2 regions of the Stenotrophomonas sp. KH_029 genome follow, and region 2 is predicted to be linked to the other one. Evidence: riboswitches for the same ligand, from Rfam matches in the RefSeq annotation. Region 2 holds a riboswitch; the other holds the start of a gene.
The links. Region 2 has a riboswitch for thiamine pyrophosphate ahead of thiC (phosphomethylpyrimidine synthase ThiC). Riboswitches for the same ligand answer to the same signal wherever they lie in the genome.
Positions count from the first base shown of each region.

Region 1: linked by a shared signal. The riboswitch ahead of AC3ITM_RS00975 (TonB-dependent receptor) and the one ahead of thiC (phosphomethylpyrimidine synthase ThiC) in region 2 are both predicted to bind thiamine pyrophosphate.

Region 1 is NZ_CM174498.1:212,222-228,345, reverse strand. It holds gene AC3ITM_RS01050 (fimbria/pilus outer membrane usher protein) at 1-1,338, opposite strand, end outside; gene AC3ITM_RS01045 (fimbria/pilus chaperone family protein) at 1,390-2,073, opposite strand; gene AC3ITM_RS01040 (hypothetical protein) at 2,349-2,660, opposite strand; gene AC3ITM_RS01035 (DUF1120 domain-containing protein) at 2,838-3,524, opposite strand; gene AC3ITM_RS01030 (DUF1120 domain-containing protein) at 3,587-4,330, opposite strand; gene AC3ITM_RS01025 (DUF1120 domain-containing protein) at 4,450-5,118, opposite strand; gene AC3ITM_RS01020 (DUF1120 domain-containing protein) at 5,179-5,922, opposite strand; gene AC3ITM_RS01015 (IS30 family transposase) at 6,260-7,276, opposite strand; gene AC3ITM_RS01010 (DUF1120 domain-containing protein) at 7,859-8,521, opposite strand; gene AC3ITM_RS01005 (hypothetical protein) at 8,958-9,233, opposite strand; gene AC3ITM_RS01000 (DUF1120 domain-containing protein) at 9,864-10,607, shown strand; gene AC3ITM_RS00995 (DUF1120 domain-containing protein) at 10,669-11,361, shown strand; one part of gene AC3ITM_RS00990 (IS3 family transposase) at 11,518-12,389, opposite strand; one part of gene AC3ITM_RS00990 (IS3 family transposase) at 12,389-12,641, opposite strand; partial or broken gene AC3ITM_RS00985 (IS30 family transposase) at 12,764-13,126, shown strand; gene AC3ITM_RS00980 (phosphotransferase enzyme family protein) at 13,243-14,379, shown strand; TPP riboswitch at 14,419-14,513, shown strand; gene AC3ITM_RS00975 (TonB-dependent receptor) at 14,578-16,124, shown strand, end outside.
Region 2 is NZ_CM174498.1:3,447,478-3,463,601, forward strand. It holds gene AC3ITM_RS15455 (ion channel) at 1-24, opposite strand, end outside; gene thiC (phosphomethylpyrimidine synthase ThiC) at 122-1,999, opposite strand; TPP riboswitch at 2,137-2,238, opposite strand; gene AC3ITM_RS15465 (BCCT family transporter) at 2,483-4,051, shown strand; gene ggt (gamma-glutamyltransferase) at 4,326-6,044, opposite strand; gene ilvC (ketol-acid reductoisomerase) at 6,654-7,673, shown strand; gene ilvG (acetolactate synthase 2 catalytic subunit) at 7,713-9,449, shown strand; gene AC3ITM_RS15485 (ACT domain-containing protein) at 9,433-9,693, shown strand; gene AC3ITM_RS15490 (threonine dehydratase) at 9,904-11,010, shown strand; gene AC3ITM_RS15495 (2-isopropylmalate synthase) at 11,013-12,560, shown strand; gene leuC (3-isopropylmalate dehydratase large subunit) at 12,600-14,021, shown strand; gene leuD (3-isopropylmalate dehydratase small subunit) at 14,021-14,599, shown strand; gene leuB (3-isopropylmalate dehydrogenase) at 14,589-15,653, shown strand; gene AC3ITM_RS15515 (hypothetical protein) at 15,754-16,124, opposite strand, start outside.

The DNA of each region.
Region 1 (16,124 bases), 1.1 Mb from region 2:
CGCCAACTGCTGTACCGAGAAACTCGACGCCAAGCCAAGCCGGCGCTGCACCGACCACCCCAGGGCACTGTACCCCTTGGCGAGCAGGAAACCCGTTGAAAACTCGGCATCCGTCCCAATTCGCCATCCTTTGTTGGCCGTGACAAATGCCGGCTCTTCGCCTTGGTAGTTGCCCACACGGCGTACTTTGCCAGCGGCCACAAAGTAACGCGGCAACGCCCCAAGCGAGACCGCGCCGCGCAGACTGGCAGCCGGGACGGTGAAGCGCTGCTGCGCGCCCCCCTCTTCAATAACTGTTACTTCCAGGTCGAGCTTGCGGCTCAGCAATGAAAGATCGTCGAGCGTAAACGGCCCAGCCGGCACCACCGTAGCGTAGACAAGAACGCCGCTTTGGCGCACCTCCACCCGCGAGGGCGAGAACGCAACCCCGCTCACCGTCGCCCCCGGTTCTCGCGCCTGTTGAGCCAATGCGGCCTCAGGTTGAATCTGGATGCCGGTAAAGGCACCCAACGAATGCATGGGCGAAGCCGAGTTCAACTGGCCAATCTGAATGTTGGCACCCGCTCGCTCCCAGGTTCGGGTGGCGTAGGTATACAACTGATCAAAGTGGCTGTTGCCTCCTACGGAAGTATAGCTCTGGCGACTGCGTACTGCCCAGCCACCGATATTCAAGCCAGCTTCCGTACGCAAACTCCGGAACTGGGTGGTTTCACCCTGATAGCGCGACTGCATCACCAGCGCTTCGTAATTGAACAATGCACCCACGCCGCCATTCGAGTATCCGCGTCGCTCCCTCGCCCGTGGCAGTAGTGCATCCGCTGCCACGATCAACGCCACCTGCTCCTTACCAGGGCTCAGACGTACCAACAGTTCAGGGAAAACCTCTGCCAGCAACTGGCATGCCGAGCCGGGCGCGTCTCCCTGCATCTTCGCGCCATCGGGGAAGCGCAACCCCGATTTTTCCAGTAAATGACTGGTTAGGCAGACCTGACCATGATCATTGAATCGAACCAGGGCCCTGCCCCTGCCCTCTCCATTGACCAGCAACTCGACACTCTGCATCCCAGGCGGAAAGCGCGGCGCATCTTTAAAGTACTCAGCTAGCGCCGGGTCCAAGCCGCGCTGCCGAAGCAGCGCGGGATCAAAGGTAACTTCCGAGCCCTCATCCTGCAGCGGCGGAAACTGCGGTGCCGGCGCACTCTCTTGCACCGGCAACGGCGAAGCTCCGGCGCTCCCCGCTGCCATCCCGCCGAACAACAGCACCGCACGGCAGGCGCGTGAGAGACGATTGCGCCTGAGATTCATGCATTCATGATGGGCCGGTACGGCAGAAATCATCGTACGTGCTCTTCCCCGATCAACCGCCGGGATGGTTGTAGGAAGGTGCCATTAGTTGCCATTCAACGCGGCCTCGTAAGGCGCTACCGCAAATCCATAGATCGTGGCCGGCTGCAGCTTCACAGCGGCCTGTACGCCCAACCCTTTCGGCAGCGCAATACGTTGCTCGGTTTCCGGCAGCACATAGTTGCGGTTTAGGTCCAGGCTTTGATTGGACGGCAGCAGCACAAATACGCTTGACAGGCGCACCACGTACGGACTCGGGTTGCGCACAACCAGCTCATCCCCCTCGCGCGTCCACACCAGGCGCTTCCATGCCTCCCGCTCCAGCGGCAGATTCGCAGGCCGAATAACCGCCGGAATGTTCTGCTCCACACTCATCGTCACCCGCGGGCCTGAATAGGGCTCCTGCGGCTTGATTCCCTCAAATGCAATGCGCTTGAGCCGCTCAGTCTTCAGTGGCGCCGAATTCTGCAGGATGAAGCGCACCAACTGGGTTTCACCCGCCTCAACCCGCGCCACCGGCGGGGTAACCACCAACAACTCTTCGTCGTCTTCCGGGATGTTCAGGATCGTGGTGTGCAGCAGCGAGGGGACGCTGTCGGTGTTCTTCACCTTCATCGTCGCCTCGCCACTCTTCTCATCCACAATCAGCACCGGGGTCTCCGGCACCATGCCATCGGCAAACGCCGCACCTGCCTGCATCAGCAGACACAGGCCCAATACATTTTTCAAAGTTCTCTTCATAATATGGCACTCAAATGGCTGACTGAATTAGTTGCAGCCTACCGACCAGCTGCGGCTCGCAAGCGAATTTCACGACTATTATCCAATGAAGCTACTGTTGCTGGCTGGACAATCAAACCATGAACGGGGCCTTCCTCCGCATGCGTCCATAGAAATGGCAACGGAATTTCACTAACTACAGGCAGCTACCAGTCCCAACGAGCGTTTGATTTTACAGCATACTCTCGAATCAAGAGCACCCCAGTCCCATCAACCGTATACTCTTAGAGATACATCACTGCAAAGATGAGCGAACCCGCCAACGGAATTTCATTAGTAAGCGGCAATTCATCGCCATTTCGAATAACAGGCAGCGCACGGAATGGCATGGCGTGAACCAAACCAGTGACGGGGGTACCCACTGTACCCCCGACCGTACCGGCACTGAAATTAGCGCCTGCCGCCCTACCCCTGGAAACATAGCGGCCCGAACGGATAGCATTCGTCCAACTCGCGCCAGCCCCATCTTTGAACAGCCGCTCCATCGGCACTCCATCAATCGTCGGGCTGTTAACATCCGACAGCAACCCGTACATACTGACGTTCACACCATCGATTTCGCCGAGACCCAGCCTGTATTCAGGAACGTTATCGGGAGGGTTAACCGGGAAATTTAGACGTTGGTGCCAGCGACGGCAGCGGAACAACCCGCCAAGCTCAACACCACTGGACCAGCCTTCAAAAACTAGTGCAGTGGTGCAATTTCATTTAAATCACATGTAAGTAACGGTAAACGTGAGCGAGCCGGACAGCGGAATTTCGCCCGTAAGATTCAGATCGTCCCCGTTGCGAATGATGGGCAATACCTTGAACGGGAAATTGGCAATTCGACCACTCGCAGGGACACCAATCACGCCACCACCGTCCAAATTCCCCAGCGTATACCTTGAACGGAGCTGAGAGTTCAAATATCGATTGTCAAATCTGAAGGCATCTCGCCACCCATCGGGATTGAGACCCCCATTGAGGAGCCTGATTACAGCAACCCCGTCAACTGTCGCACCAGGCACCTCCACGACACCATACATGCCGATATTTGTACCGCCACTCGCACCCAAACCAAATTTCTGCGTGGGCTCTGCAATTGTGAAATCGGGAAAAGAAAGCGTATTTACTGCCGTGCTCGACTGATTATCGACAATGCTAATCAACATTGCCACCGCCGCATCACAGTTAACAGTTAGCGAGACTTCGTCCGACATCGGCAGCAGGGTTTGGGCTGCGGCATTCAGCGTCGACGCCGAATGCCGGCCAATATTGATCACGCCACCACTCGAGATCGTGGTAGTGCATGCCCCGGGCACAATAGCGCCACTCATGGTCAGGTCCGCATTTTGTGCCGACGCCAGCAGCGGTGCGAACAAGGAAAGAGCGGCAGCGGTCAACAGTTTGATTTTCATTGCAATGTTCTCTCGTCAGTTTCATGCCCCCCCCCCCTTTGCGGAAGGGAGGGGGGGTTTAATTACAGGTAGGTCACCTGGAAGGTGGCCGAGCCGTTCAGCGGCACTTCAGCAGTCAGCGGCAGGTCGTCACCGTTGCGGATGACCGGACGCACCGTCATCGACAGGGTGTGCACATCGGCACTTACCGGAGCGGTACCGGCACCCCACGAGGTGTAACCACCGGCAGCCGAGGTGTAGGCGCGCAGGTAGGGGGAGGTTTCGGCCGCCCAGTTGGCATCGCTACTGAACTGCTTGAAGAGCAGGCTTGCGGCAGTGCCGTCGCCCTGCGCGGTACCAATCACGAGGGCATAGGCACCAATGTTCACGCCGCCAATCGCACCCAGGCCGAACTGAACGGCCGAGCCCGCCACGGCGCCCGGCAAGGTCAGGCCCGGCTGCAAGGTAGCAGCACTGTTGTCAATCACCTGAATGGCCACCGGGGCAGCGGTGCCACCACAGTTGATGGTCAAGGTGACTTCATCGGAGTCGCGCAGAACCGTCTGCGCGGCAGCATTCAAGACCGCCGCCGAGTGACGCCCCAGATCCACCGTGCCACCGCCGGAGAAGGCCGGGGTGCAAGCGGTCGGCACAATGGCGCCGGTGATGGTCAGATCCACGCTCTGCGCATAGGCCAGGGCCGGGGACAGCATGGCGGCCAGCGCCGCCGACAGAAGTTTAACGTTCATGAGAGATTTTCCATTGAGATACGAAGAGGCCAAAGCCTCGCCCCAACGAGGAAAGGCTGAGATCGAGACGGACGTCACTATATGGAAAGCACCACTACGCTGCTATACAACAATTACGAAAGTTCACTCCCCTCCGCCCTATAACGCTAGGCAGGGAGAAGAGCACTTTTTAAAAGCAGGGGTGGGCTTAAATCGAATTACAAGTAGGCCACCTGAATAGTTGTCGAGCCGGCCAGCGGAATTTCAGAGGCCAACGGCAATTCGCTACCATTGCGAACAACCACCCGAACAGCGTAAGTCATTACATGAACAAGCCCGCTAGTCGGGCCAGTTGCAGCATCCAAACCCATCGTCATCCGAAAAGGTTCGGCTACAGTATATTTGGAAACAAGATTATTAGTGTTGACCCAAACACCCCCAGAAGGATCGCTACTCCGGAGAAAGACTTGACGCACACCATCTACTTGACGGCCAACATTGTCATAAAGCATGTAGGCGCCAATTTTCACACCACCAACCTCACCAACACCAAAGTGACGACCCCTCTGCCCCCCAGCGCCCGGAATGTTCACCGTCGGCTCTACCGTCTCTCCTTGGTTATCAACATATGTAAGAAGCAAAACGGTCGAAGCATCACAGGTAATCGTCAACGTAACTGCATCGCTATCTGGCAGAGCGGTTGCTGCGCCAGCATTCAGAGTCGATGCGGAGTGCCTCCCCAGATCGATAACACCACCGCCCGAGAATGCGGGAGTGCATGCCCCGGGCACAATAGCGCCACTCATGGTCAGGTCCGCATTTTGTGCCGACGCCAGCAGCGGTGCGAACAAGGAAAGAGCGGCAGCGGTCAACAGTTTGATTTTCATTGCAATGTTCTCTCGTCAGTTTCATGCCCCCCCCCTTTGCGGAAGGGAGGGGGGGTTTAATTACAGGTAGGTCACCTGGAAGGTGGCCGAGCCGTTCAGCGGCACTTCAGCAGTCAGCGGCAGGTCGTCACCGTTGCGGATGACCGGACGCACCGTCATCGACAGGGTGTGCACATCGGCACTTACCGGAGCGGTACCGGCACCCCACGAGGTGTAACCACCGGCAGCCGAGGTGTAGGCGCGCAGGTAGGGGGAGGTTTCGGCCGCCCAGTTGGCATCGCTACTGAACTGCTTGAAGAGCAGGCTTGCGGCAGTGCCGTCGCCCTGCGCGGTACCAATCACGAGGGCATAGGCACCAATGTTCACGCCGCCAATCGCACCCAGGCCGAACTGAACGGCCGAGCCCGCCACGGCGCCCGGCAAGGTCAGGCCCGGCTGCAAGGTAGCAGCACTGTTGTCAATCACCTGAATGGCCACCGGGGCAGCGGTGCCACCACAGTTGATGGTCAAGGTGACTTCATCGGAGTCGCGCAGAACCGTCTGCGCGGCAGCATTCAAGACCGCCGCCGAGTGACGCCCCAGATCCACCGTGCCACCGCCGGAGAAGGCCGGGGTGCAAGCGGTCGGCACAATGGCGCCGGTGATGGTCAGATCCACGCTCTGCGCATAGGCCAGGGCCGGGGACAGCATGGCGGCCAGCGCCGCCGACAGAAGTTTAACGTTCATGAGAGATTTTCCATTGAGATACGAAGAGGCCAAAGCCTCGCCCCAACGAGGAAAGGCTGAGATCGAGACGGACGTCACTATATGGAAAGCACCACTACGTTGCTATGCAACAATTACGAAAGTTCTGCCGGATAGACGGGTCTTGTCCGGAGCGAACATCCGGGCTCCGACTGCGGTTCCGTTCAGGTTTCATGGACTAGCCCTGAAATCATAAGGCTCAGTTGGGAAAATTGACGCTCCCACTTTGTTATTGTCGATCTCGGGAGCCACGGGATCGACCAAACAATGCTTTACCCAAACTTGCGTCCTCCCAACGCCCCAGAAGAAAGGGCTAACAGGGCGCTAACGCCTCTTGAGTGGGGAGTATTAATCATCCGAGCTTGAATGTGATTAATTCGTGAAGAACGGGGCGATCTCAAGAAGCAAGCGCAACACGTGATCTGAATTCGGCGATCTCTTTGTCCATCACTTCGGCGGGCGTCTTCCAGCCCAGCGTCTGACGCGGGCGTGTGTTCATGAGCATCGCAACGTGATTGAGATACTCCTGGCTCGCGCTCGACAGATCAACGCCCTTGGGCAGGAACTGCCGAAGCAATCCGTTGGTGTTTTCGTTGCTGCCGCGCTGCCACGGCGCGTGTGGATCAGCAAACCAAACGTCGATATCCAGGCGGTCCATCAGCTCTGGGTAGCACGTCAACTCCGTGCCTCGGTCGTAGGTCAAGCTGGTGCGCATGGATTCGGGCAGCTTCTTCAGTTGGCGACTGAAACCCTCCAGTGCCGCCTCAGCTGTGCAGCCGTCCATCTTGCAGAGGATAACAAAGCGCGTCTTTCGTTCGACCAGCGTCTCTACGCAGGAGCGGTTGAAAGAACCCTTGATCAAGTCGCCTTCCCAGTGGCCCGGAACCAGTCGCTGCTGCACTTCTTCCGGGCGATGCACGATACGCAGCTGCTCAGGAACCCACGTCCGCTTGGCTGCTGTCGTGCGGCGTAGACCTCGCGTCGGCTTGCTCTGCCGAAGCGCTTCCACCAGCTCTCTCTTCAGCCCTCCGCGCGGGTGGGCATAGATGCTGGCGTGAATAGTCTCGTGGCTGACGCGCTGGCTGGAATCGTCCGGGTGCATGTCGCGAAGCTTGGCAGCAATCTGCTGGGGCGACCAGCGATACAGCACCAGGTGATCACGGACGAACTGGGAGCGCTCGCTGCCCTCGATCAGCCGGCGGTGCCGAACGGAGCGTAGTCGGCGGGCATGATAGTCTTTGCCGGCCTCGGTGGCACTGTACGCTCCAGCGCCTTGCCGGGCCACCTCGCGACTCAGGGTAGAAGGGCTGCGCCCCAACCGCCTGGCGATGGATCGCATACTCTTACCATCCTGGATCTCGATCTGGACAACGGCGCGTTCTTCAGCGCTCAAATGGTTGTAATGCCTGGACATGCTGACACCCTACTGGTTAGTGAGTGTTGCACTTGGAGATTGAGTCTAAGCAGTGTGAATTGCCCTTCTGGGGCCGTCTGCCGATGGCTTTGGCCACCATCCATCGATTGGACAGCGCAAACAGCACAACACTTGCGCGGTGTTCTTGCCCCCCCCCCCCCCCCCGTTAGCACGCCTTTGGGTAGTGGCAATGATCGTGACATCCACGAACAATTCCGGCGCGGGTCCTTTTACGTTGGCCAAGACCTTCGGCGCCACCAAAGGTCAATTATATGGAAGGCCCCTCAACACCGGCGGCCATTCTTCATGCAGTTGCCGGCCAGCAACCGGCACTACCTCATTGTTCTATCGGAGTTGTTCAGGACCTCCCTCGCTCATGGCCATCGGCGGATCTCCTACGGGCGAAATCATCAGCGTGTGCCCCGCCGCGCTCTGTAGCTACGACCACGCGGAGCCTTCATGCGAAATCAGACACAGTTTTGCCCACCACCCGTTGGATCCACGCTTCCGCCGCGGGAATCTCGACCGAAGCGCCCTTCGGTCGCACGATTCATGACGAATATTCAGGCAGCACAGATGCTGCTACGGATAGTTCAACGTTAGCGTAACCGAACCGCTCAGCGGAACTTCGCTGGCAAGAGGAAGGTCCTCGCCCTTACGAATCACCGAAGCGACCAAAAAGTTCAAGACATGTACCCGCGCGGCGATCGGCCCAGTGGCAGGACCAACACCCCAAGACTGATGGGACGGGATACTATTCATATTGCCAAGCGCAGGCAAGGCAGCTACCGACCACCCCCCTCCTGAAACCGGCCGCTCAATCCGCACCATCGCAGCACCATCTGCGAGAGGCGGCGTCTCCACCAGCAATGCGTATCCACCAATGTTAACCGCTCCCACAGCACCCAAACCAAAATAGTGCCGGGTGGAAGCGGTATCTGGAATAGCAACGCCCGGCGCAAGCGTACCGAAATCGTTGTCCAGAAACTCTAGTGCCAATCTTGTCGCCGCACCACAGGTGACCGTCAGTTCTATCGAATCAGACTTCCTTAACAAGGTCTGGACTGTGGTATTCAGCGCGCTTGCCATGGTTCGACCAAGATCCACCACGCCACCAGCCGAGAGTGCCGGGGTGCAGGCCGTTGGTACAATTGAGCCGTTCATGGACAGGCCCGCACTCTGTGCGGAGGCCAGCAGCGGTACGAGCGAAGAAAGGATGGCAGCGGTAAAAAGTTTGACTTTCATAGTAGCTCTCTCAAAATTGGTTGTATGTCCCAAATTGAATTTTTACTCGCTCCTCTCCTGGATGCAGAGAGCTATTCGCCATACTGATTCCGGAACAATTATTAGATGGTGTGCGCGCAAATCAGTGGCGTATGTGCAACAAATGCGAATATTTGAAAATGCAGTTTACAAGGCGTTGTCTAAGAATTCAGATGCGACATGCGATTGGAGCGTGGCGATTTTGCCCCCCTTCGTTTCGTTATTAGTGAGGCCCCGAGATCAACGATGCCGTTTGCTGGGAAAGCAGGCATCTGGCCCTTGCGGGCCAGATGCCTATTGACCTGTTCGAAGATCATTCTGGACAGGCCCTGGCCAGACCACATGTACAAGGAGGCAACACGCGCCACGCCAACGACAGGGAAGTGCTGAGGATCACGCGTGCGCCTCATGGTGGTGATCAGTCGTTGCAGACGAGGTCGGCATCGGTCTGCCACAGGCCGTCGGCACGTTGCTGTGGCAGTGGCTCGAACTGCCACTGGCAATCCCGGTCCACGTCATAACCGGCGCGGCTGGCGTACTGGCGGGCCAGATCGGTGGCGATGGTCCGCGATGTGGCGGGATCGGCATGTACGCCCGTAGCAGTGAAGTGGGCTGGTGCGGCGATCGCCAGGGTGGAAATGCCCAGTGCAAGGCAGGCGGTGGCGAGGGTGGGCAAGCGAGTACGAGGGCGCATATCAAAACTCCCGGTAAGTGGCGGTCGCCACGCTTGCAGGCTGCTCCCGCAATGCGGGCGCGCCTATGCAAAAAATACGAAAGTAGCGGGGAGTGGTCGGGTTTTGTGTAATATTGTGATATTTTTCACTGTATTGACGTTGCTGCCGCAATGATTCCGTACATGCCCCGTCCGTTCTCGACAGCAATAACCCTCCGTCGGTAGACTGGGCCGTAAGTAGGTGCTGTCGCGATCGAAGGCCGGGTTCTCGAAGATCAGGCCGTTGATGCGGCACTTGCCAGGAGATTGTCGACGAGTACGCGACGGATCCATTGGCCCCATCGTGGCCCAGCTGCACGCCGATGATGACCATGGTGGCCTCAGTACTTTTTTTCACGAACTCATCACAATCAAGGGGGGGGTGATTCACGCATCCCGATCAAATAGGTGTAGCGCCCTGTTCACGCGCCCCTTCTTTTCTTCTTGAGAAGTTGCGGGAGAGCGCAAGTTTGGGTTTACACGGTTTGATCTCCGGTTTCATAGCGTGCCTGAACCGCAGTCGGAGCCCGGATGTTCGCTCCGGACAAGACCCGTCTATCCGGCAGAACTTTCGTAATTGTTGCATAGCAACGTAGTGGTGCTTTCCATATAGTGACGTCCGTCTCGATCTCAGCCTTTCCTCGTTGGGGCGAGGCTTTGGCCTCTTCGTATCTCAATGGAAAATCTCTCATGAACGTTAAACTTCTGTCGGCGGCGCTGGCCGCCATGCTGTCCCCGGCCCTGGCCTATGCGCAGAGCGTGGATCTGACCATCACCGGCGCCATTGTGCCGACCGCTTGCACCCCGGCCTTCTCCGGCGGTGGCACGGTGGATCTGGGGCGTCACTCGGCGGCGGTCTTGAATGCTGCCGCGCAGACGGTTCTGCGCGACTCCGATGAAGTCACCTTGACCATCAACTGTGGTGGCACCGCTGCCCCGGTGGCCATTCAGGTGATTGACAACAGTGCTGCTACCTTGCAGCCGGGCCTGACCTTGCCGGGCGCCGTGGCGGGCTCGGCCGTTCAGTTCGGCCTGGGTGCGATTGGCGGCGTGAACATTGGTGCCTATGCCCTCGTGATTGGTACCGCGCAGGGCGACGGCACTGCCGCAAGCCTGCTCTTCAAGCAGTTCAGTAGCGATGCCAACTGGGCGGCCGAAACCTCCCCCTACCTGCGCGCCTACACCTCGGCTGCCGGTGGTTACACCTCGTGGGGTGCCGGTACCGCTCCGGTAAGTGCCGATGTGCACACCCTGTCGATGACGGTGCGTCCGGTCATCCGCAACGGTGACGACCTGCCGCTGACTGCTGAAGTGCCGCTGAACGGCTCGGCCACCTTCCAGGTGACCTACCTGTAATTAAACCCCCCCTCCCTTCCGCAAAGGGGGGGGGGCATGAAACTGACGAGAGAACATTGCAATGAAAATCAAACTGTTGACCGCTGCCGCTCTTTCCTTGTTCGCACCGCTGCTGGCGTCGGCACAAAATGCGGACCTGACCATGAGTGGCGCTATTGTGCCCGGGGCATGCACTCCCGCATTCTCGGGCGGTGGCGTGATCGCTCTTGGTCGGCACTCCGCCGCCACATTGAATGCTACAACCCAAACCATGCTGCCAGAGTCGGACGACGTATCGTTAACGATTGCTTGTGATGTTGCGACATCAATATTGATTGATATTGATGATAATAAGAATAGTACGATTGTATCGACCCTTACTTTTCCCGACCGGGCAGATGCGGACAGTGCCATGAAAATGGGTCTCGGTGATGATGGTGGCACAAACATCGGCATGTATGGTCTGGCGCTGTCATCTGGTGCGACAGTTGACGGGTTGGGTGTGATCAGACTTCTCAATGGAGGAAGTCCTTCCGATTCCGCGGGATGGCGAGACGCCGCTAGGTTCTATGGTCGTTACATGCGCACTCGTAGTTTTGTTTCTTTTTCTTGGGGTAATTTGGATGGCGGCGGCATCGTTGGCGTTCCTGCGATCGGCCGGCAATTCACTATTCCAATGAGGGTAGTGCCCGTCATTCGTCCTGGGGATGATTTGGATACTTCGGGCGAAATTGTGATGTCCGGCTCGCTAACCTTTACTGTCAGGTATATGTGATTTTATCCTCAATTCAGTCAGTGTGATCTCACATCTCAACACCATCGTTGAATGGATATTTCATGGGTGTTGAGGTGTGGTCAACTGTGGCCGTGCCCCGGTTTGAAGTAGAGGATGCTCGTCATAGTCTAAGCCTCCTCTGACCTCCTCCCCGCGTTAGGCCCGAGCAGAAGTGGAAAATTCGGCGTTGGGTGGGGACGTGAATTGGGCGGCAAACTCGGCTGGTGGGACATCGCCGATTGATGAGTGCGTCCGGAAATGATTGTAATCGACCCTCCAGCTTTCGATCTTCTGGCGGGCGTCATCGAGCGACAGGAACCAGTGCGTGTTGAGACACTCGTCCCGGAAGCTGCCATTGAACGACTCGATGAAGGGGTTGTCGGTCGGTGTGCCAGGTCGGGAATAGTCCATGGTCACCCCATTGTCGTAGGCCCAGCGATCCATCACGATCGAGACGAATTCGCTGCCGTTGTCTGTCTGGATGCGTTGCGGCAGCTCGCGCTGGTGGCGTAGGCGTTCCATCACGGCCACCACGTCTTCGCCCTTGAGGTGCTGATTCACTTCGATGGCTAGACTTTCCTTGGTGAAGTTGTCCACGACGGTCAGCGCCCGGAAGCGGCGTCCGTCGAATAGGGCATCGGCCACGAAATCCATGCTCCAAACCTGATTTGGAGCCGTCAGCATCGTGCGCTCCAGGCGGTGTGCTGCGGCCTTGCGTCTGCGAGGACGCTTACGCCGCAGATTGAGGCCCGCTTGGCAGTAAAGCCGGTAGACGCGTTTGTGGTTGGCCTTCCAGCCTTCCCGGCGCAACAGCACGAATATTCTCCAGAAGCCGTAGCGAACCCGCGTGGCAGCGATCTCTTCGATCCGCAGAAGTAGTGGCGCATCATCATTCTCACGGGGTTGGTAATACCACGCCGAACGGCTTTGCTTTACGACCTCGCAAGCCCGGCGAACCCCAACTCGATAACGGTCGACCAAGTGGCCCACGAGCGTCTTGCGCTGCGTGGGCCTCAGAGCTTTTTTGAGAGCACATCCTGCAGCATAACTTTGTCCAGACTCAAATCGGCGACCAATTGCTTGAGCTTGCGGTTCTCTTCCTCAAGCTGACGTAGCCGGCGTAGTTCGGACACGCCTAACCCGCCGAACTTTTTGCGCCAAGCGTAGAACGTAGCTTGGCTGATACCCATTTTGCGGCAAATCTCTTCGACCGTCGTGCCGCTCTCGGCTTGTTTCAGGGCGAACGCGATCTGCTCTTCAGTGAACTTCGACTTCTTCATGGCGACGGGCCTCCTTGGGCCTGAGTGTCGCCGAATTTTATAGTTCTGGCTGGTCTAAATTACTGGGAGGAGGTCACCTATACCGCTACATTAACCGCATGACCTGAGCAGAAACCGGTGGGTCATTACAGGGTTTCAGTCGCCAACTGAAGAAGCTGCCCGAATCCATGCGCACCAGCTTGACCTACGACCGAGGCACGGAGTTGACGTGCTACCCAGAGCTGATGGACCGCCTGGATATCGACGTTTGGTTTGCTGATCCACACGCGCCGTGGCAGCGCGGCAGCAACGAAAACACCAACGGATTGCTTCGGCAGTTCCTGCCCAAGGGCGTTGATCTGTCGAGCGCGAGCCAGGAGTATCTCAATCACGTTGCGATGCTCATGAACACACGCCCGCGTCAGACGCTGGGCTGGAAGACGCCCGCCGAAGTGATGGACAAAGAGATCGCCGAATTCAGATCACGTGTTGCGCTTGCTTCTTGAGACCGCCCTGAGCGGGCAAGTGTCCGGCGGCCGGAGGCCTGCTTTTCAATAAATGGCATCATTGATCAGAGCCTCCCTAACGCCCCCCGCCAGTGCGCACGCCCGACTGCTTTCCGATGAACGACGACAACCACCTCGTGCAGGGCCTCAACAACGATGCGGTGGCCGCCGACTGGCCGCCGCTCACCGCTGCCGAAATCACCTGGCTGGGCGGACGCTACCGGCAGCTCGACGGCCCCTGCCCGTTGCTGTGGCACAGCCCGCGACCGCTGTCGGCCGCCGCCATCGTCGACAGCGCGACCGGGCCGGTGTTCATCAAACGCCACCACGGCAGCGTGCGCAGCGCGGCGGTGCTGGGCGAAGAACACCGCTTCATCGCCCACCTGGCCGCACGCGGGGTGCCGGTGGTGCAGGTGCTGCACGCCGCCAACGGCGACAGCGCGGTCGAGCACGACGGCTGGACCTATGAGCTGCACAGCCTGGGACGCGGCCAGGATCTTTACCGCGACGCGCCCTCGTGGACGCCATTGACCGACCTGGCCCAGGCGCGCCAGGCCGGGCGCATGCTGGCCCGGTTGCACCAGGCCGCCGCCGACCATCACGCGCCCCAGCGCAGCACCCACCTGCTGGTGGCGCGCGACGACCTGATCCGCGCCGACGATCCGCTGGCGCTGCTGCGCGCCGGCCTGGCGCAGCGGCCCGGCCTGGCCGCCTACCTGGCCGGCCAGGACTGGGAGCGCGACCTGCAGCGCGCGGTGCTGCCCTGGCACGCCCGCCTGGCCGGCCGGCTGCAGGACGAACCGCGGCTGTGGACGCACAACGACTGGCATGTCTCCAACCTGCTGTGGTCCCCGGCCGGCGCCGGGCAGGCGATCGAGACCGTGCTCGACTTCGGCCTGGCCTCACCGACCAGCGCCCTGTTCGACCTGGCCACGGCGATCGAGCGCAATGCGATCGCCTGGCTGGAAGTGGACGCTGCGGCGCCAGCCGCACGCGTGGACATCGCCCTGGCCCTGCTCGAGGGCTACCGCCAGGTGCTGCCGCTGTCGACCGCGCGGGTACGGCTGCTGGCCGACCTGCTGCCGATCGTGCACCTGGACTTTGCCCTGTCCGAAGTGGAGTACTTCCAGGCCATCACCGGCTCGCCGGCCAATGCCGACGTGGCCTACCACACCTTCCTGCTCGGCCATGCCCGCTGGTTCAACGGCGCCCAGGGCCAGGCCTTGCTGGCGGCGCTGCATGCGGCCGCCTGAGCCGGCGCGGGCAGAGCCGCGCCGATTGTGGTGAAATAGCCCCTGAAGCGGGGGTGCCTGGATGATCAGGCTGAGAGAGTCCCTTGGAACCTGATCCGGTTTGCACCGGCGTAGGGAGCTTTGTGCAGTGGGTGCAACGACCGGATGGGTCGGTGCGCGCACGCCGTCGCTTCGTCTCTTTGGCTGATGACGAATCGAATGAACCGCTGCTACCGACCCGCGCTGTTGACCGTCGCCCTGTGCACTGCCCTGCCGCTGTACGCCAGCGACACTGCCGCCGACGCCCCCGAACGCTCCCCGACCGAACTGGCCGCCGTCCGCGTGCAGGCCCGGCAAGCGGCTGTCGCCGCGCCCCAGTCCAACAGCTTCGGCAGCGGCGACTGGAAGGACACGCCGGCCTCGATGACCGTGCTCGACCGCAGCCTGCTGGATACCCGCCAGGTGCGCACGCTGTCCGAGCTGGCCAGCAACGACGCCTCGCTGGGCGACAGCTACGCCCCGGTCGGCTATTACCAGAACATCGCCATCCGCGGCTTCCCGCTGGATACCGCCACCGGCTACCGCTTCAACGGCCTGGGCATCGCCGGCGAGCAGCGCTTGGCGCTGGAGAACGTGCAGCAGGTGGAGATCCTCAAGGGCGAGGCCGGGCTGGCCGCCGGGGTCATGGCGCCGGGCGGCATCATCAACTACGTCGGCAAGCGCCCGGACGAGGTGCGCAACCTCACCCTGGCCACCGACGCCGAAGGCTCGCGCTATGCCGCAGTGGATGTCGGCCATTGGCTGACCCCGCGTTTCGGGGTGCGCTTCAATGCCGCCTGGGACGACAGCGCCTCCTACATCGACCACGCCGACGGCCGCCGCAATTTCTATGCGCTGGCCACCGACTGGTTGATCAGCGCGCGCAGCAAACTGGAAGTGGATGCCAGCTACCAGACCAGCGCGCAGCGCTCGGCCTCGGGCTACCAGCTGCTTGGCGCCAGCGCCCTGCCGCGCGGCGTGGACCGCAGCCACATGCTCGGCTACCAGCCCTGGCAGAAGCCGGTGGGCATCGACAGCACCAACCTCAGCGCGCTGCACACCTACGACTTCAACGCCGACTGGCAGTCGCGGGTGTCGGCCGGTTACAGCCGCTCGGTGATCGACGACAACGTAGCCTTCGCCTACGGCTGCTACTACGCCGCCGCATGCGCCGATGGCAGCGTGCCGGGCAACTACTTCGCGCCCAACGGCGACTACGACATCTACGATTACCGCAGCCCCGACGACACCCGCCGCAACCTGGAAGCACGCGCCGAACTGCGCGGCCGCTTCCAGACCGGGCGCGTGGGCCATGAGCTCAGCATCGGTGCCGATCGTTTCGAGCGCACCGTCGACAAGCGCCGCAACGTCAACGAGTACGTGGGCACGGCCAATATCCACGATGCGCAGGTGCCGGTGTTCGACCCCTCGCCGCTGCAACCGGGGCCGTCGGTGCGCCGCCTGGACAGCGCGCAGACCGCGTTGTTCGCCATGGACCGCATGCAGTTCGGCGATCACTGGCAGTGGTTGGCCGGTGGGCGCTTCGTGCGCCTGGACGAGCGCGCCTTCGACAAGCGCGGCAACGCCGAACGGCACAGCACGTTGTCGCGGTTCCTGCCGCAGACCGCGCTGGTCTGGAAGGCCACCGATGCGGTGAATGTGTACGCCAGCTACGTGCGCGGCATTTCGCTGGGCCAGGAAGCCCCATTCTGGACCTCCAACGAGGG
Region 2 (16,124 bases):
TTTGGTGGTACGTGCTATCGCCATGCCGGTTCCCCCATGCGGTCGCCGCCGAGCTTATCGCGGAACACGCCACGGCTGGATGAGCATGCCGGGACGGCGCGGTGCCGCCCCGGCGCCGTGCTCACTGCGGGCGGTAGACCTCGGCGCCGAGCTGGCGGAATTCGGCCGACTTTTCGGCCATGCCCGCCGCGATCGCGGCCTGCGCCTGCGCGTCCTGTCCGGCGGCATAGTCGCGCACGTCCTGGGTGATCTTCATCGAACAGAAGTGCGGCCCGCACATCGAGCAGAAGTGGGCCAGCTTGTGCGCGTCCTTGGGCAGGGTTTCATCGTGGAATTCCCTGGCCTTCTCCGGATCCAGGCCAAGGTGGAACTGGTCTTCCCAGCGGAACTCGAAGCGCGCCTTGCTCAATGCGTTGTCGCGCACCTGCGCGCCGGGGTGGCCCTTGGCCAGGTCGGAGGCATGCGCGGCGATGCGGTAGGCCATGATGCCGTCGCGCACGTCCTGGCGGTTGGGCAGGCCCAGGTGTTCCTTGGGGGTGACATAGCAGAGCATCGCCGTGCCGTACCAGCCGATCATCGCCGCACCGATCGCGCTGGTGATGTGGTCATAACCCGGTGCGATGTCGGTGGTCAGCGGCCCCAGCGTGTAGAACGGCGCCTCGCCGCACTCGCGCAGCTGCTTGTCCATGTTTTCCTTGATCAACTGCATCGGCACATGGCCGGGGCCTTCGACCATGGTCTGCACATCGTGCGTCCAGGCGATGCGGGTCAGCTCGCCCAGCGTCTCCAGCTCGCCGAACTGCGCGGCGTCATTGGCATCGGCGATGCAGCCCGGGCGCAGGCCGTCGCCCAGCGAGAAGGCCACGTCGTAGGCCTTCATGATCTCGCAGATGTCCTCGAAGTGGGTGTAGAGGAAGTTTTCCCTGTGGTGGGCCAGGCACCACTTGGCCATGATGCTGCCCCCGCGCGAGACGATGCCAGTGACCCGCTTGGCGGTGAGCGGCACGTAGCGCAACAGCACGCCGGCATGGATGGTGAAATAGTCCACGCCCTGCTCGGCCTGTTCAACCAGGGTGTCGCGGAAGATCTCCCAGGTCAGTTCCTCGGCGCGGCCATCGACCTTCTCCAGCGCCTGGTAGATCGGCACGGTACCGATCGGCACCGGCGAGTTGCGCACGATCCACTCGCGGGTTTCGTGGATGTGCCTGCCGGTGGACAGGTCCATCACGTTGTCGGCGCCCCATCGGATCGCCCAGACCAGCTTCTCCACTTCCTCGGCGATGCCCGAGGACAGCGCGCTGTTGCCGATGTTGGCGTTGATCTTGGTCAGGAAGTTGCGGCCGATGATCATCGGCTCGGATTCGGGATGGTTGATGTTGTTGGGCAGAATGGCGCGGCCGCGGGCGATTTCATCGCGGACGAATTCGGCGGTGATCAGGGCCGGGATCGACGCGCCGAACGCCTGGCCGGGGTGCTGCTGCAGCAGCGCCGCGTCACGCACGGCCTGCAGCCGCTGGTTCTCGCGGATCGCCACGAACTCCATTTCCGGGGTGACGATGCCGCGGCGGGCGTAATGCATCTGGGTGACGTTGGCACCGGCCACGGCGCGGCGCCGCGCGCTGCGTGCCGGGAAGCGCACCGCGTCCAGCCGCGGGTCGGCATCGCGCGCGCGGCCGAACGCCGAACTGGGGCCCTGCAGTATTTCGGTGTCGCCGCGCTCGGCGACCCAGGCCGCGCGCAGTGCCGGCAGCCCGGCCGCCAGATCGATGCGTGCCTGCGGATCGGTATACGGGCCGGAGGTGTCGTACACGGTCACCGGAGCGTTCTCTTCGCCGCCGAACAGGGTGGGCGTGCGGGTCAGCACGATTTCGCGCATCGGCACCTGCAGGTCGCTGCGCGTGCCCTGGACGTGGATCTTGCGCGAACCGGGAATGGGCCGGGTGACCGACTCGGAGAGTTGCTGGGCCTGCTGCTGCAAGGTGGAAAGCGCTGCGTTCATCGGTATCGTCCTGGTTGAACCCGGCAACTGGCGGTACGGCCGCTAGCGGAGGGTTCGTGTTGGGAGGGACGAAACGGCGGCGCACGGCCGAGGGATTGCGGGCGGTCTGCGGGCACGGGGGCCCTGCGGCGCAATACATCGGCAGTTGCGAAGCTTCCCTACGCCGGTATCAACCGGATCAGGTTCGATGGGACTGTCTCAACCCGGCCCAGATGGACCAGGTACCCCCGCTTCGGGGCGAATTAGACCACAACGGCGGCGCCATTGGCGTGCGCGGCTGCGCCTGGATGCCGCGGCATCGCTGCACGTGAAAGGCTGCTGACGGTGAATCGACTAGAATGGTGCGGCGCGGCACGGTAGTGGCCTGCCGCCCAGGAGTTCCGCATTGTCCGGCATCGACCGGCTTGATTCGCCCCAGCGCCGGTTGGTGGTGCTGGAGACGGCAGGCATTCGCTCGCCCCTTTTGTACGGAGAAACTCCTTTATGGTGTTTCGTATTTCCATCGCACTGATCATCGCATTGGTGCTGATCGCCGGCATCGCGCCCGGCCCCTTCAACGACGTGGTCCAGAGTGGCTTGACCACGGTGATCCGCAGTACCGGCTGGATGTACCTGCTGGTGGTGTTCATCACCTTGTCGTTCCTGATGTACCTGGCGTTCGGCCGCTTCGGCAGCCTGCGCATCGGCGGCGAAGAGGCCGAACCGGATTTTTCCAACGCCAGCTGGATGTCGATGCTGTTCGCCGCCGGGATGGGCATCGGCCTGGTGTTCTGGGGGGCGGCCGAGCCGATCTCGCATTTCATCAAGCCACCGGAAGGGTTGGCGCCACAGAGCATGGAAGCAGCGCGCGCCTCGATGCGCTATGCATTCTTCCATTGGGGCCTGCATCCGTGGGCGATCTATGCGCTGATCGGGCTGGCGATGGCCTGGTTCCAGTTCAACCGCAATGGGCGCGGGCTGATCAGCGACCTGCTGCAGCCGATCATCGGCGCCCACCACCGTGGCTGGATGGGAACGGTGGTCAACGTGGCGGCGGTGGTGGCCACCGCGATCGGCGTGGCCACCACGCTGGGCTTCGGCACGATCCAGATCGCCGCCGGCGTGGAACGGGTATTCGGCATCCGCTCGACGGTGCCGGTGCAGCTGACCATCATCGTGGTGGCGTTCGTGCTGTACATGGCTTCCACCACCAGCGGGGTGAACCGCGGCATCAAGTGGCTGTCCAACTTCAACCTGGGCCTGGCGGCGTTGCTGCTGGCGCTGATCCTGGTGCTGGGGCCGACCGGTTTCATCTTCGACACGTTCACCACCACGATCGGGTCCTACCTCAATTCGCTGGTGACGATGAGCCTGCGCATGTCGCCGTTCTCGGGCAGTACCTGGGTGGCGGACTGGACGATCTTCTACTGGGCGTGGTGGATCGCCTGGGCGCCGTTCGTGGGCTCGTTCATTGCGCGCGTATCGCGCGGGCGCAGCATCCGCGAGTTCGTGCTGGGCGTGGTGATCGCCCCCAGCGTGCTCGGCTTTGTGTGGTTCTCGGTGTTTGGCGGCACGGCGCTGTGGTCGCAGATCTTCGGCCATGTGGACCTGGCCCAGGCGCTGGGCAATGGCTATGAGACGGTGTTGTTCACCATGTTCGACAGCCTGCCGATGCCGATGGTGCTGTCGGTGATCGCGCTGGTGCTGTTGATGATCTTCTTCGTGACCTCGGCCGATTCGGCGGTGCTGGTGTTGGCCACGATGTCCACCGAGGAAGCCGGCGACCCGCCGCTGGCGCGGCGCATGGTGTGGGGCGTGGCGATCGCGTTGATTGCCGGGGTGCTGCTGCTGGCCGGCGGGCTGACCGCCCTGCAGGGCATGATCACGATCGCGGCGTTGCCATTCGCGCTGCTGATGCTGCTGGTGATGTGGTCGCTGTACCGGGTGCTGGACATGGAATACGCGCTGCAGCGCCGCCGTGCGCAGCGCGCGCGGCGGATGATGGATGCCTGGATCGAACGCGAGATTGCCGCGCAGGAAGAGACACGGGACGAGGCTGCTCGGGCACCTTGAGATTTTCGCTCTTTATTCTAAGAGCGGTCGCTTCGCTGTTGTCGGCTTGAGGGTCGGGGTGGGTGCGGGTGCGGGACTGTCGAAAACATGGGTCCGGCGCATGCGCCGGACGGGTTGGGCAGGACGCCCAACCCTGGCCTTGCCGGATGCGCAGGAACGCGCATGCGAGCAAGTTTTCGCCAAGCCCCCAAGGAAGGGTTTACGGCGTGTCCCGCACCCCCACCCACGCCGGCCCAAACCAGGCAAATGCAGAACGCTTCGCAGCTGCTCCTGCTCAGTACCCCGCCGCCTGCCCGTCCTTGCGGCTCTCCGACGCCCCGTAGTACACCCCGGTGTCCGGGTCGCGCAGGATCGCCTGGTAGCCGCCATACGGACCATCGGCAAACACCACCCGATGGCCCTTGCGCATCAGCGCGCGCACCGTTTCGTACGGGAAGCCCGTTTCCAGGTTGACCTCACCGCCATCGCTCATCGCCGTGGCCTGTCCGGTGGGTTCGGTCGAGCCCTCGTGCTGGATACGTGGTGCATCGCCGGCCTCCTGCAGGTTCATGCCGAAGTCGACCATGTTCATCACGATCTGCGCATGCCCCTGCGGCTGCATCGCCCCGCCCATCACCCCGAAACTCATCCACGGCTTGCCATCCTTGGTCACAAAGGCCGGGATGATGGTCTGGAACGGGCGCTTGCCCGGCGCATAGCCGTTCGGGTGGTCCTTGCGCAGCACGAACATCTCGCCGCGGTCCTGCAGGATGAAGCCCAGCCCCGGCGGTGCCATGCCGCTGCCCATGCCGCGGTAGTTGGACTGGATCAGCGACACCATCATCCCGTCCGCGTCGGCCACGGTGAGGTAGATCGTGTCGCCTTCCTGCAGCTGCTTCGGCGTGCCCGGCTGCACTTCGCGCAGCGCCTTGTCCATCGAGATCAGCTTGCGCCGCTCGGCCGCATAGGCCTTGGACACCAGCTTCTGCACCGGCGCCGGGTGGAACGCCGGGTCGGTGTAGAAGCGCGCACGGTCGGCGAAGGCCAGCTTCTTGGCCTCCACGAACAGGTGCACGTGTTCGGGCGAGCCGAAGGCGATCTTGGAGAAGTCGTAGCCTTCCAGCACGTTGAGGATCTGCAGCGCGGCGATGCCCTGGCTGTTGGGCGGCAGTTCCCAGACGTCATAGCCACGGTAGTTGCTGCTCACCGGCTCGACCCACTCACCATGGTGGCTGGCCAGGTCCTCATAGCTCAGGTAGCCGCCGTTGGCCTTGAAATAACTGTCGATGGTGCGGGCGATATCGCCCTTGTAGAACGCATCGCGGCCACCGCGCGCGATCTGCTCCAGGGTGTTGGCCAGGTTCGGGTTCTTCCACATCTGCCCCTTGCGCGGGGCGTGGCCGTCGACGGTGAACTGTTCCGTGAAGCCGGGGTACTTGGACAGCTTGGGCACCGAGCGATCCCAGTAGTAGGCGATCACCTCGGCGACCGGGTGGCCCTGCCGCGCATAGCCGATCGCCGGGGCCAGGTTGTCGGCCATCGGCTTGCGGCCGAAGCGTTCGTGCAGCGCGAACCAGCCATCTACCGCGCCGGGTACCGACACCGGCAGTGGGCCGGTGGCCGGGATCTCCTTCAGCCCGCGGCGCTGGAACTCGGCCAGGGTCAGCGACTTCGGCGAGCGGCCCGAGCCGTTGTAGCCGTACAGCTTCTGCGTCTTGGGGTCCCACACGATGGCGAACAGGTCCCCGCCGATCCCGTTGCCGGTCGGCTCCATCAGCCCCAGCGCCGCGTTGGCGGCGATCGCCGCGTCCACCGCCGAGCCGCCGGACTTCATCACATCCAGTGCGATCTGGGTGGCCAGTGGCTGGGAGGTGGCCGCCATCGCGTGCGGGGCGATCACCTCCGAACGGGTGGCGAAGGGATGGCCGGTGATGCGGTCGGCACCGATCGCGGCGATCGGCAGGGCACACAGCACGGCGGCGGCAAGCAGGCCGCGGGCAAGATGTCGGGACACGGGGTGGTTCCTGATGGAGGGTAGCCCCCCGATAGTGGCCGCACCGCGCCCCCGATGACATCCGACAATGGTCATGCCAGGCGCACGGGGCGGCCCGGAATCCGCGCAGAACGCCGCGCCAAAATAGTGAATTCGGGTTCACCGTAACGATTTCAACCGCAACCATCCTTGCGTGGCGAGGCTTTGCGCTGGATGCAGGCGAAACTGTCGGAAATCTGGCCGCCAGGGTTGACAGCGCCAAAACGCCTGTGGTTTTCTCGATCTCATGTTGCAGCGCACAGCCACCCGCGAATCCATCCAGCACGCCGACACCGGCGGCGCCTCGATCCGTTCGCTTCTCGTCCTCGTACTTATTACCCAACCAACAGGTGCGGGACGGACCGGCGTGTAAGCAAGACTGCCAGGTATCCATCAAAACCCGCACCCACCCAGGTGCGGGTTTTTTCGTTTCAGAGCCCCTGCATTCCTCCCCTCCCCCTTTCGACTGCCCCCTGCCGCCATGAACCGCCCTCCCGCCACCACTGCTTCGATGCCCACCGCCTGCACGGCCGGTGCCTGCGGTCGTGGCACGGCGCATGCCACCGCTTCCCCTGACTGGCCGACGCGTCGCTGACCGTCGGCCACTTTTTTTCTTTCCGCCAAAGGACCTCCCCCATGAGCACCAACGACCTGCCCCAGATCAAGATCGCCGTTGTCGGCTACGGTAGCCAGGGCCGCGCGCACGCGCTGAACCTGCGTGAATCCGGCTTCGATGTCGTCGTCGGGCTGCGCCCGGGCGGCCCCACCGAAGTCAAGGCACAGGCCGACGGCTTCACCGTCAAGGCCCCGGCCGAGGCGGTCAAGGACGCCGACCTGGTCGCCGTGCTGACCCCGGACATGGTGCAGAAGAAGCTCTATGAAGACGTGCTCGCACCCAATATGAAACAGGGCGCGGTACTGCTGTTCGCGCACGGCCTGAACGTGCACTTCGACATGATCAAGCCGCGCGATGACCTGGACGTGGTGCTGGTGGCGCCCAAGGGCCCGGGCGCGCTGGTCCGCCGCGAATACGAGATCGGCCGCGGCGTGCCGTGCATCTGGGCGGTCTACCAGGACAAGAGCGGCAAGGCGGCCGAGTTCGCGCTGGCCTACGCCGCCGGCCTGGGCGGCGCGCGCGCCAACCTGATCCAGACCACCTTCAAGGAAGAAACCGAGACCGACCTGTTCGGCGAGCAGGCCGTGCTGTGCGGCGGTGCCTCGGCTCTGGTCCAGGCCGGCTTCGAGACCCTGGTGGAAGCCGGCTACCAGCCGGAAATCGCCTACTACGAAGTGCTGCACGAACTGAAGCTGATCGTGGACCTGTTCTACGAAGGCGGCATCACCCGCATGCTGGAATTCATCTCCGAAACCGCCCAGTACGGCGACTACGTCAGCGGCCCGCGGGTGATCGACGCCGGCACCAAGGCGCGCATGAAGGACGTGCTGACCGACATCCAGAACGGCACCTTCACCAAGAACTGGGTGGCCGAATACGAAGCGGGCCTGCCGAACTACAACAAGTTCAAGCAGGCCGACCTGGAGCACCCGATCGAGAAGGTAGGCAAGGAACTGCGCGCCAAGATGGTCTGGTTGCAAAGTCAAGCCGCGTAACTGCGCGGCTCCCCCACCCGCTTTCGTAAAGGTCACCGCATGAACACCTCCGCCCACAGCAGCGCGCCCCGCAACGGCGCACGCTGGTTGACGCAGGCCCTGGAAGCCGAAGGCGTGCACACGCTGTTCGGCTATCCGGGCGGCACCATCATGCCGTTCTACGACGCCCTGGTGGATTCCGGGTTGAAGCACATCCTGGTCCGCCACGAACAGGGCGCGGCCCTGGCCGCCAACGGCTATGCGCGCGCCAGCGGCCACGTCGGCGTCTGCGTGGCCACGTCCGGACCCGGCGCGTCCAACCTGGTCACCGGCATCGCCGATGCGATGCTGGACTCGGTACCGATGGTCTGCATCACCGGCCAGGTCGCCACCCCGCTGCTGGGCACCGACGCGTTCCAGGAACTGGACGTGTTCGGGCTGACCCTGCCGATCGTCAAGCACAGTTGGCTGGTGCGCCGTGTCGAGGACCTGCCGCGGGTGGTCGCCGAGGCGTTCCGGATCGCCCGCGAAGGGCGGCCCGGGCCGGTGCTGATCGACCTGCCCAAGGATGTGCAGATCGCCGATGCCTCGCACCTGCCTGCGCATGTTCCGCAGGCGGTGAACCCGCCGCCGGCACCACAGGCGGACGCCATCGCGCAGGCGATCGCGGCGATCGCCACGGCTGAAAAGCCAGTGGTCTATGCCGGTGGCGGGGTCGCCCTGGGCGATGCGGTCGAGGACTTCCGTGCCTTCGTCGACGCCAGTGCGATTCCCACCGTGCTGACCCTGCGCGGGCTGGGTGCGCTGCCCGCGCAGCACCCGCACTACCTGGGCATGCTGGGCATGCATGGCACCCGCGCGGCCAACATGGCCGTGCAGGAAAGCGACCTGCTGGTGGTGGTGGGTGCGCGCTTCGACGACCGCGCCACCGGCAAGTTGAACGAGTTCGCCCCGTTTGCACGGGTCATCCACATCGACGCCGATGCGTATGAAATCTCCAAGCTGCGTACCGCCGATGTGGCGGTGCCGGGCAACGTGGGCAGCGCGTTGCGCGCGTTGACCGCCGCCTGCGACACGCCCACCCCGGCCCAGGACGGCTGGCGCAAACGCTGCAGCGGCCACCGCGAACGCTTCGCCGCGCGCTACGACGCGCCGGGCAAGCACATCTATGCGCCGGCGCTGCTCAAGCGCCTGAGCGAGCTGGCCCCGAGCGACGCGATCATCGCCTGCGACGTCGGCCAGCATCAGATGTGGGTGGCCCAGCACTGCCGTTTCAACCACCCGCGCAACCACCTGACCAGCGGCGCCCTGGGTACCATGGGCTTTGGCCTGCCGGCAGCGATGGGCGCGCAGTTCGCCTGCCCCGACCGCACCGTGGTACTGGTCTCCGGCGACGGCAGCTTCATGATGAACGTGCAGGAGCTGGTCACCATCGCCCGCTGCCGCCTGCCGGTGAAGATCGTGCTGCTGGATAACAGTTCGCTGGGCATGGTGCGCCAGTGGCAGGAGCTGTTCTTCGCCGAGCGGTACAGCGAGATCGACCTGTCCGACAACCCCGATTTCGCGGCGCTGGCGCAGGTGTTCGGCATTCCGGCCACCCGCATCGACACGCGCGACGATGTTGAAGGGGGCCTGGCCGCACTGCTGGCCCAGCCCGGCCCGGCGCTGCTGCACGTGGGCATCGATGCGCGCGCCAACGTGTGGCCGCTGGTACCACCCAACACCGCCAACAGCACCATGCTGGACAGCAACCCCGCACACCAGTCCCAGGAGTTCCCCAATGCAATACCGGCTTGACCTGGTGCTGACCCCGGCCGAAGGCGCGCTGCTGCGCGTGATCGGCATGGCCGAACGCCGCGGCTTCGCCCCGCGCGCGATCGCCGGCGCGCCCAACGCCGCCGACGCCGGCCGCTGGCACCTGCAACTGGTGGTGGACAGCGCGCGCCCGCCGGAGACCCTGCGCCGGCAGATCGAGAAAATCTACGACTGCGTGTCGGTGCGGATCAGCGCACTGGAACCCGGCCCCGGAGTATCGGCATGAACGCCCGCACCGTTGTCCCGGTGCCGGTACGGAGGGGTCTTCTCGAAGCACATGGATGTGCGAGTGGTGCGCGTGCAGGACGCACAAGGTCGCACCGCGAAGCACAGGGATGTGCAAATGGTGCGCGTGCAGGACGCACGACGTCGCACCACGACGACATTCCGTTCCAGCGGCTTCATGCGGCCGGCTGTCAGCGTGGCCAGCTGCGCCATGCCGGCTAGCCGCACTGCTCAGGAACCGGAGGTAGGCGACGTAAGCGTCGCCGACGTGCTGGCCGCGCAGGCGCGGCTGCGCCGTTACCTGCCGCCTACCCCGCTGCATTACGCCGAACGTTTCGGGGTCTGGCTGAAGCTGGAGAACCTGCAGCGCACCGGCTCCTACAAGGTGCGCGGGGCGTTGAATGCGCTGCTGGCCGGGCGCGAACGCGGCGACGACCGCCCGGTGATCTGCGCCTCGGCCGGCAACCACGCCCAGGGTGTGGCCTGGGCCGCCTATCGGCTGAATATCCCGGCGATCACGGTGATGCCGCACGGCGCACCGGCCACCAAGATCGCCGGTGTCGCCCACTGGGGCGCCACCGTGCGCCAGCACGGCAACAGCTATGACGAGGCCTATGCCTTCGCCCGTGCGCTGGCCGACCAGCACGGCTACCGCTTCCTGTCCGCCTTCGACGATCCGGACGTAATCGCCGGCCAGGGCACGCTGGGCATCGAACTGGCCCCGCATGCGTCGGACGTGGTGATCGTGCCGATCGGCGGCGGCGGGTTGGCCTCGGGCGTGGCGCTGGCATTGAAATCGCAGGGCGTGCGCATCGTCGGCGCGCAGGTCGAAGGGGTCGATTCGATGGCCCGCGCGATCCGCGGCGACGTCCGCGAAATCGCCCCGGTCGCTACCCTGGCCGACGGCGTCAAGGTGAAGATCCCCGGCTTTCTGACCCGCAAGCTGTGCAGCGCCCTGCTGGACGACGTGGTGATCGTGCGCGAGGCCGAGCTGCGCGAAACCCTGGTGCGGCTGGCGCTGGAAGAACACGTGATCGCCGAAGGCGCCGGCGCGCTGGCGTTGGCCGCCGGCCGCCGCGTGGCCGGCAAGCGCAAGTGCGCGGTGGTCTCCGGCGGCAACATCGACGCCATGGTGCTGGCCCAGCTGCTGGCCGACATCCGCCCGCGGCCACCGCGCAAACCACGCCGCCGCGCCAGCGAGCGCACGCGACCCCCGCTACCAACCGTGCTCGCCACACCCCCCGACTCCGTTCCGCATCCCATTCCTGCCATTCCTGCCATCCCATCCGACATTGCCGTCGAGGAGACCTCCTGGTGACCATGCCCAACTCCCCCCGCATCAGAATTTTCGATACCACCCTGCGCGACGGCGAGCAATCGCCCGGCTGCAGCATGTCCCCGCCGCAGAAGCTGGTGATGGCACGCGCCCTGGCCGAACTGGGCGTGGACATCATCGAAACCGGTTTCCCGGCCAGTTCGCAGTCCGACCGCGAGGCGATGACCCTGATCGGCCGCGAGCTGCGCCAGACCACCCTGGCGGTGCTGTCGCGTTGCCTGGCCGGCGACATCGAGACCTCGGCCAAGGCGCTGGAAGCAGCCGCCAAGCCGCGCCTGCACCTGTTCCTGTCGACCAGCGCGCTGCACCGCGAGCACAAGCTGCGCATGAGCCGTGAGCAGGTGCTGGAATCGGTGCACAAGCATGTCAGCATGGCCTGCGGGTACGTCGACGACGTGGAGTTCTCGGCCGAGGATGCCACCCGCACCGAAGAGGACTTCCTGATCGAAGTGGCGCGCGTGGCGGTGGCCGCCGGCGCCACCACCATCAACCTGCCCGACACCGTGGGCTTCACCACCCCCGAGGAAATCCGCGGCATGTTCCAGCGGGTGATCGCCGGGGTTCCCGACAGCGACCGCATCGTCTTCAGCGCGCACTGCCACAACGACCTGGGCCTGGCCGTGGCCAACTCGCTGGCCGCCATCGAAGGCGGCGCGCGCCAGGTGGAATGCACCATCAACGGCATCGGCGAGCGCGCCGGCAACTGCTCGCTGGAAGAGATCGCGATGGTATTGAAGGTACGCAATGCCTTCTACGAGGAAGACACCCGGATCAATACCCCGCGCCTGGTCGGCACCTCGCAGCTGCTGCAGCGGCTGGTCGGCATGCCGGTCCAGCGCAACAAGGCGATCGTGGGCGCCAATGCGTTCGCGCACGAATCGGGCATCCACCAGCACGGCATGCTGCGCCACCGCGGCACCTACGAAATCATGCGCCCCGAAGACGTGGGCTGGGAATCCTCGCAGATGGTGCTGGGCCGCCACAGCGGCCGCGCCGCGGTCGACCAGCGCCTGCGCGCGCTGGGCTTCTGGCTGGAAGAGGAAGAGCTGAAGCTGGTGTTCGAGCAGTTCAAGGCGCTGTGCGAACAGCAGCGCGTGGTCACCGATGCCGACCTGCAGACCCTGATGCAGGGCAGCGCCACCCAGAACGGCTACCGGCTGGCCTCGATGACCATCAGCGATGTCGGCAGCCGCGCCAACGCGCTGGTGGAACTGTCCGATCCGGACGGCAACCGCGTCGCCGAGACCGCCCAGGGCGATGGCCCGGTGGATGCGCTGTTCGGCGCGCTGTCGGCCGCTACCGGCGTGCAGCTGATGCTGGACAGCTACCACGTGCACAGCGTGGGCATCGGCGCCGATGCGCGCGGCGAAGCCAACCTGAGCGTGCGCCACGAGGGCGTGGAGTACGAAGGCACCGGTACCAGCCGCGACATCATCGAAGCCTCGGCGCTGGCCTGGCTGGACGTGGCCAACCGCCTGCTGCGCCAGCGCAACGCGACGACCGAACAGCCCGCGGCGACCGCCGCGGCCTGAGCACCCATGAAGCACCCCGAACCGCAGCAAGGCCAGTCCATGACCCCAGCTCCCCGCACCCTGTACGACAAACTGTGGGATGCCCACGTCGTCGTTCCCGAGACCGACAGCGCGCCCGCCGTGCTGTACATCGACCTGCACCTGATCCATGAAGTGACCTCCCCGCAGGCCTTCACCGAACTGCGCGAGCGCGGCCTCTCCCCGCGCCGGCCGGACCGGACCAAGGCGACGATGGACCACTCCACCCCGACCCTGCCGGCCGGTGCCGACGGCAAGCTGCCCTACGCCAGCGCCGCCTCCGAAGCACAGGTGGCGATGCTGGCCGCCAACTGCGCGGAACATGGCATCGAACTGTTCGACCTGCAGTCGGCCAGCCGCGGCATCGTGCACGTGATCGCCCCCGAGCAGGGCTTCACCCAGCCGGGCATAACCATCGTGTGCGGCGACAGCCACACCTCCACGCATGGGGCGTTCGGCGCACTGGCCTTCGGTATCGGCACCAGCGAGGTTGGCCATGTGCTGGCCACCCAATGCCTGCTGCAACGCAAAGCCAGGACCATGGCGATCACCGTCGATGGCATGCTGGCCCAGGGCGTCGGCGCCAAGGATGTGGTGCTGCACATCATCGGCGTGATCGGCGTCAACGGCGGCACCGGTCATGTGCTGGAGTTCCGCGGCAGCGCGATCGAAGCGATGGACATGGAGCAGCGCATGACGTTGTGCAACATGTCGATCGAAGCCGGCGCGCGCGCCGGCATGGTCGCCCCCGACCAGACCACCTTCGACTGGGTGGCCGCCACCCCGCGTGGTCCCAAGGACGCCGACTTCGAGGCCGCCGTCAACGCGTGGTCGCAGCTGCGCAGCGATGTCGGTGCGCGCTTCGACGTGGAGGTCCACATCGATGCCGCCGACATCCGCCCGACCCTGACCTGGGGCACCCACCCCGGTACCGCGATCGCCGTGGACCAGCCGATTCCGGCCGCCAACGACGCTGCCGCGCAGAAGGGCCTGGACTACATGCACTTCCACGCCGGGCAGACCTTGGCCGGCACGCCGGTGGATGTGGTCTTCGTCGGCTCCTGCACCAACGGCCGCCTCAGCGACATGCGCGAGGTGGCGCAGGTGCTGCAGGGCCGCCGCGTCGCCCCGAGCGTGCGCATGCTGGTGGTACCCGGCTCGGAAATCGTCAAACGCCAGGCCGAAGCCGAAGGCATCGATGTGATCGTGCGCGCGGCCGGTGCCGAATGGCGCGAGCCGGGCTGCTCGATGTGCATCGCCATGAACGGCGATCTGGTCGCGCCGGGGCAACTGGCGGTCAGCACCAGCAACCGCAATTTCGAAGGCCGCCAAGGGCCCGGTTCGCGCACCCTGCTGGCCTCGCCGATGACGGCTGCCTGGGCGGCGGTGAACGGCCGCGTGGCCGACCCACGCGAACTGTATGCCACGCTGGAGGTGGCCTGATGAGCGGCTTCCGTACCCTGACCTCGACCAGCGTAGTGCTGCGCGAGACCAACATCGATACCGACCAGATCATTCCGGCGCGCTTTCTGTCCACCACCGAGCGGGTCGGCCTGGGCAAGCACGCCTTCAACGACTGGCGCTGGCAGGCCGATGGCACGCCCAACCCGGCATTCGCCTTCAACCAGCCGCACAATACCGGGCGCAGCATCCTGCTGGCCGGGCGCAATTTCGGCTGCGGCTCCTCGCGCGAACATGCGCCGTGGGCGCTGGCCGACCTGGGCCTGCGCGCGATCGTCAGCAGCGAGATCGCCGACATCTTCCGCGGCAATTCGCTGAAGAACGGCCTGCTGCCGATCGTGCTGGACGAAGCCGATGTGCAGACGCTGATGCAGCGCCCCGATGACGCACTGACCATCGATGTGGCCGCGCGCGAACTGCGCACGCCCGATGGGCGCGTGTATGCCTTCCCGCTGGATGGCTTCTCGCAGACCTGCCTGCTGGAAGGCGTGGACCAATTGGGGTATCTGTTGGGCCGTACCCCTGACATTGAACGTTACGAGAATGAACATGCACGCTGAGATTGTCGTATTGCCGGGTGACGGCATCGGTCCGGAAGTCGCCGCCGCCGCCGTGGCGGTGCTGGAGGCCGTCGCCACCCGTTTCGGGCACACCTTCGGGTTCCAGGAACACGACATCGGTGGCATCGCCATCGATCGCCACGGCGAGCCGCTGCCGGCCACCACGCTGGAGGCCTGCCGCAAGGCGGACGCCATCCTGCTCGGTGCGGTGGGCGGGCCGAAGTGGTCCGATCCCAACGCCAAGGTCCGGCCGGAACAAGGCCTGCTGGCGATCCGCAAGGCGCTGGGGCTGTACGCCAACCTGCGCCCGGTGCGCACGCACGCGGCCGCGCTCGGCGCCTCGCCGATCAAGGCCGAACTGCTGGAAGGCGTGGACTTCGTCGTCGTGCGCGAACTGACCGGCGGCATCTATTTCGGTGAGAAGACGCGCACCGCCGACACCGCCAGCGACCTGTGCAGCTACAGCGTGGGCGAGATCGAGCGCGTGCTGCGCACCGCCTTCCGCCTGGCGCAGACCCGCCGCGGCAAGGTCACCTCGGTGGACAAGGCCAACGTACTGGAAACCTCGCGCCTGTGGCGCGACGTGGCCGCACGGATCGGCCGCGAGGAGTTCCCGGAGATCGCACTGGAACACCAGCTGGTCGATTCGATGGCCATGCACCTGCTGGCCAAGCCGCGCGAGTACGACGTGATCGTCACCGAGAACATGTTCGGCGACATCCTCACCGATGAGGCCTCGATGCTGGCCGGCTCGCTCGGCCTGCTGCCGTCGGCGTCGCTGGGCGAGCCTGGCGCGGTGGGCATCTACGAACCCATCCACGGCTCGGCCCCAGACATCGCCGGCAAGGGCATCGCCAATCCCTACGCCACCATCTTCAGCGCGGCGATGCTGCTGCGCCATTCGCTGGGGCTGGAAGACGAAGCAGCTGCCGTGGAAGCAGCCGTGCATGCGGCGCTGGATGCCGGCGTGTTCACCGCCGACCTGGCGGCCAAGGGCGCGGCGGTGAGCACCACCCAGGCCACCGATGCGGTGCTGGCGCGGCTGCGCGGGTAACCCACCGCATTGCCACCGGTAGAGCCACCCCGTGGGTGGCTGCACGCAATGCCGGAACGAAGACGCAGCCACGCATGGCGTGGCTCTACGCCATGGTCGGTCAGCGATCGATCGTGACGCGCTGGCCGTACATGCAGCCGACCAGGGTGTCTATGCCGTCACGCTGAAGTACCACGAGACTTCGGGACACCTGGCGGCCGGCATCCTGGTTGCTGGACAGTTCCTTTTCCCACAGCCCGGCTTCGGCGCGGTCGGCGGTGGTCATCCCGGCGGCCTGCACGGCCTGCCCGGTGGCGCCCGGATCAATCACGCCAGCAAACAACCCCATGCCCAGCGCGACCCGTCGCGTGGGAACACCCTGGATGCGGATGGGATCGAACAGCGTCGCCACGTAGAGCTCGCCGCTGTCGCGCGAGGCCATGCTCTGGAGCTGCGCCGGCCACGCCTCCTGGCCAGCCTCCAATGCCAGGT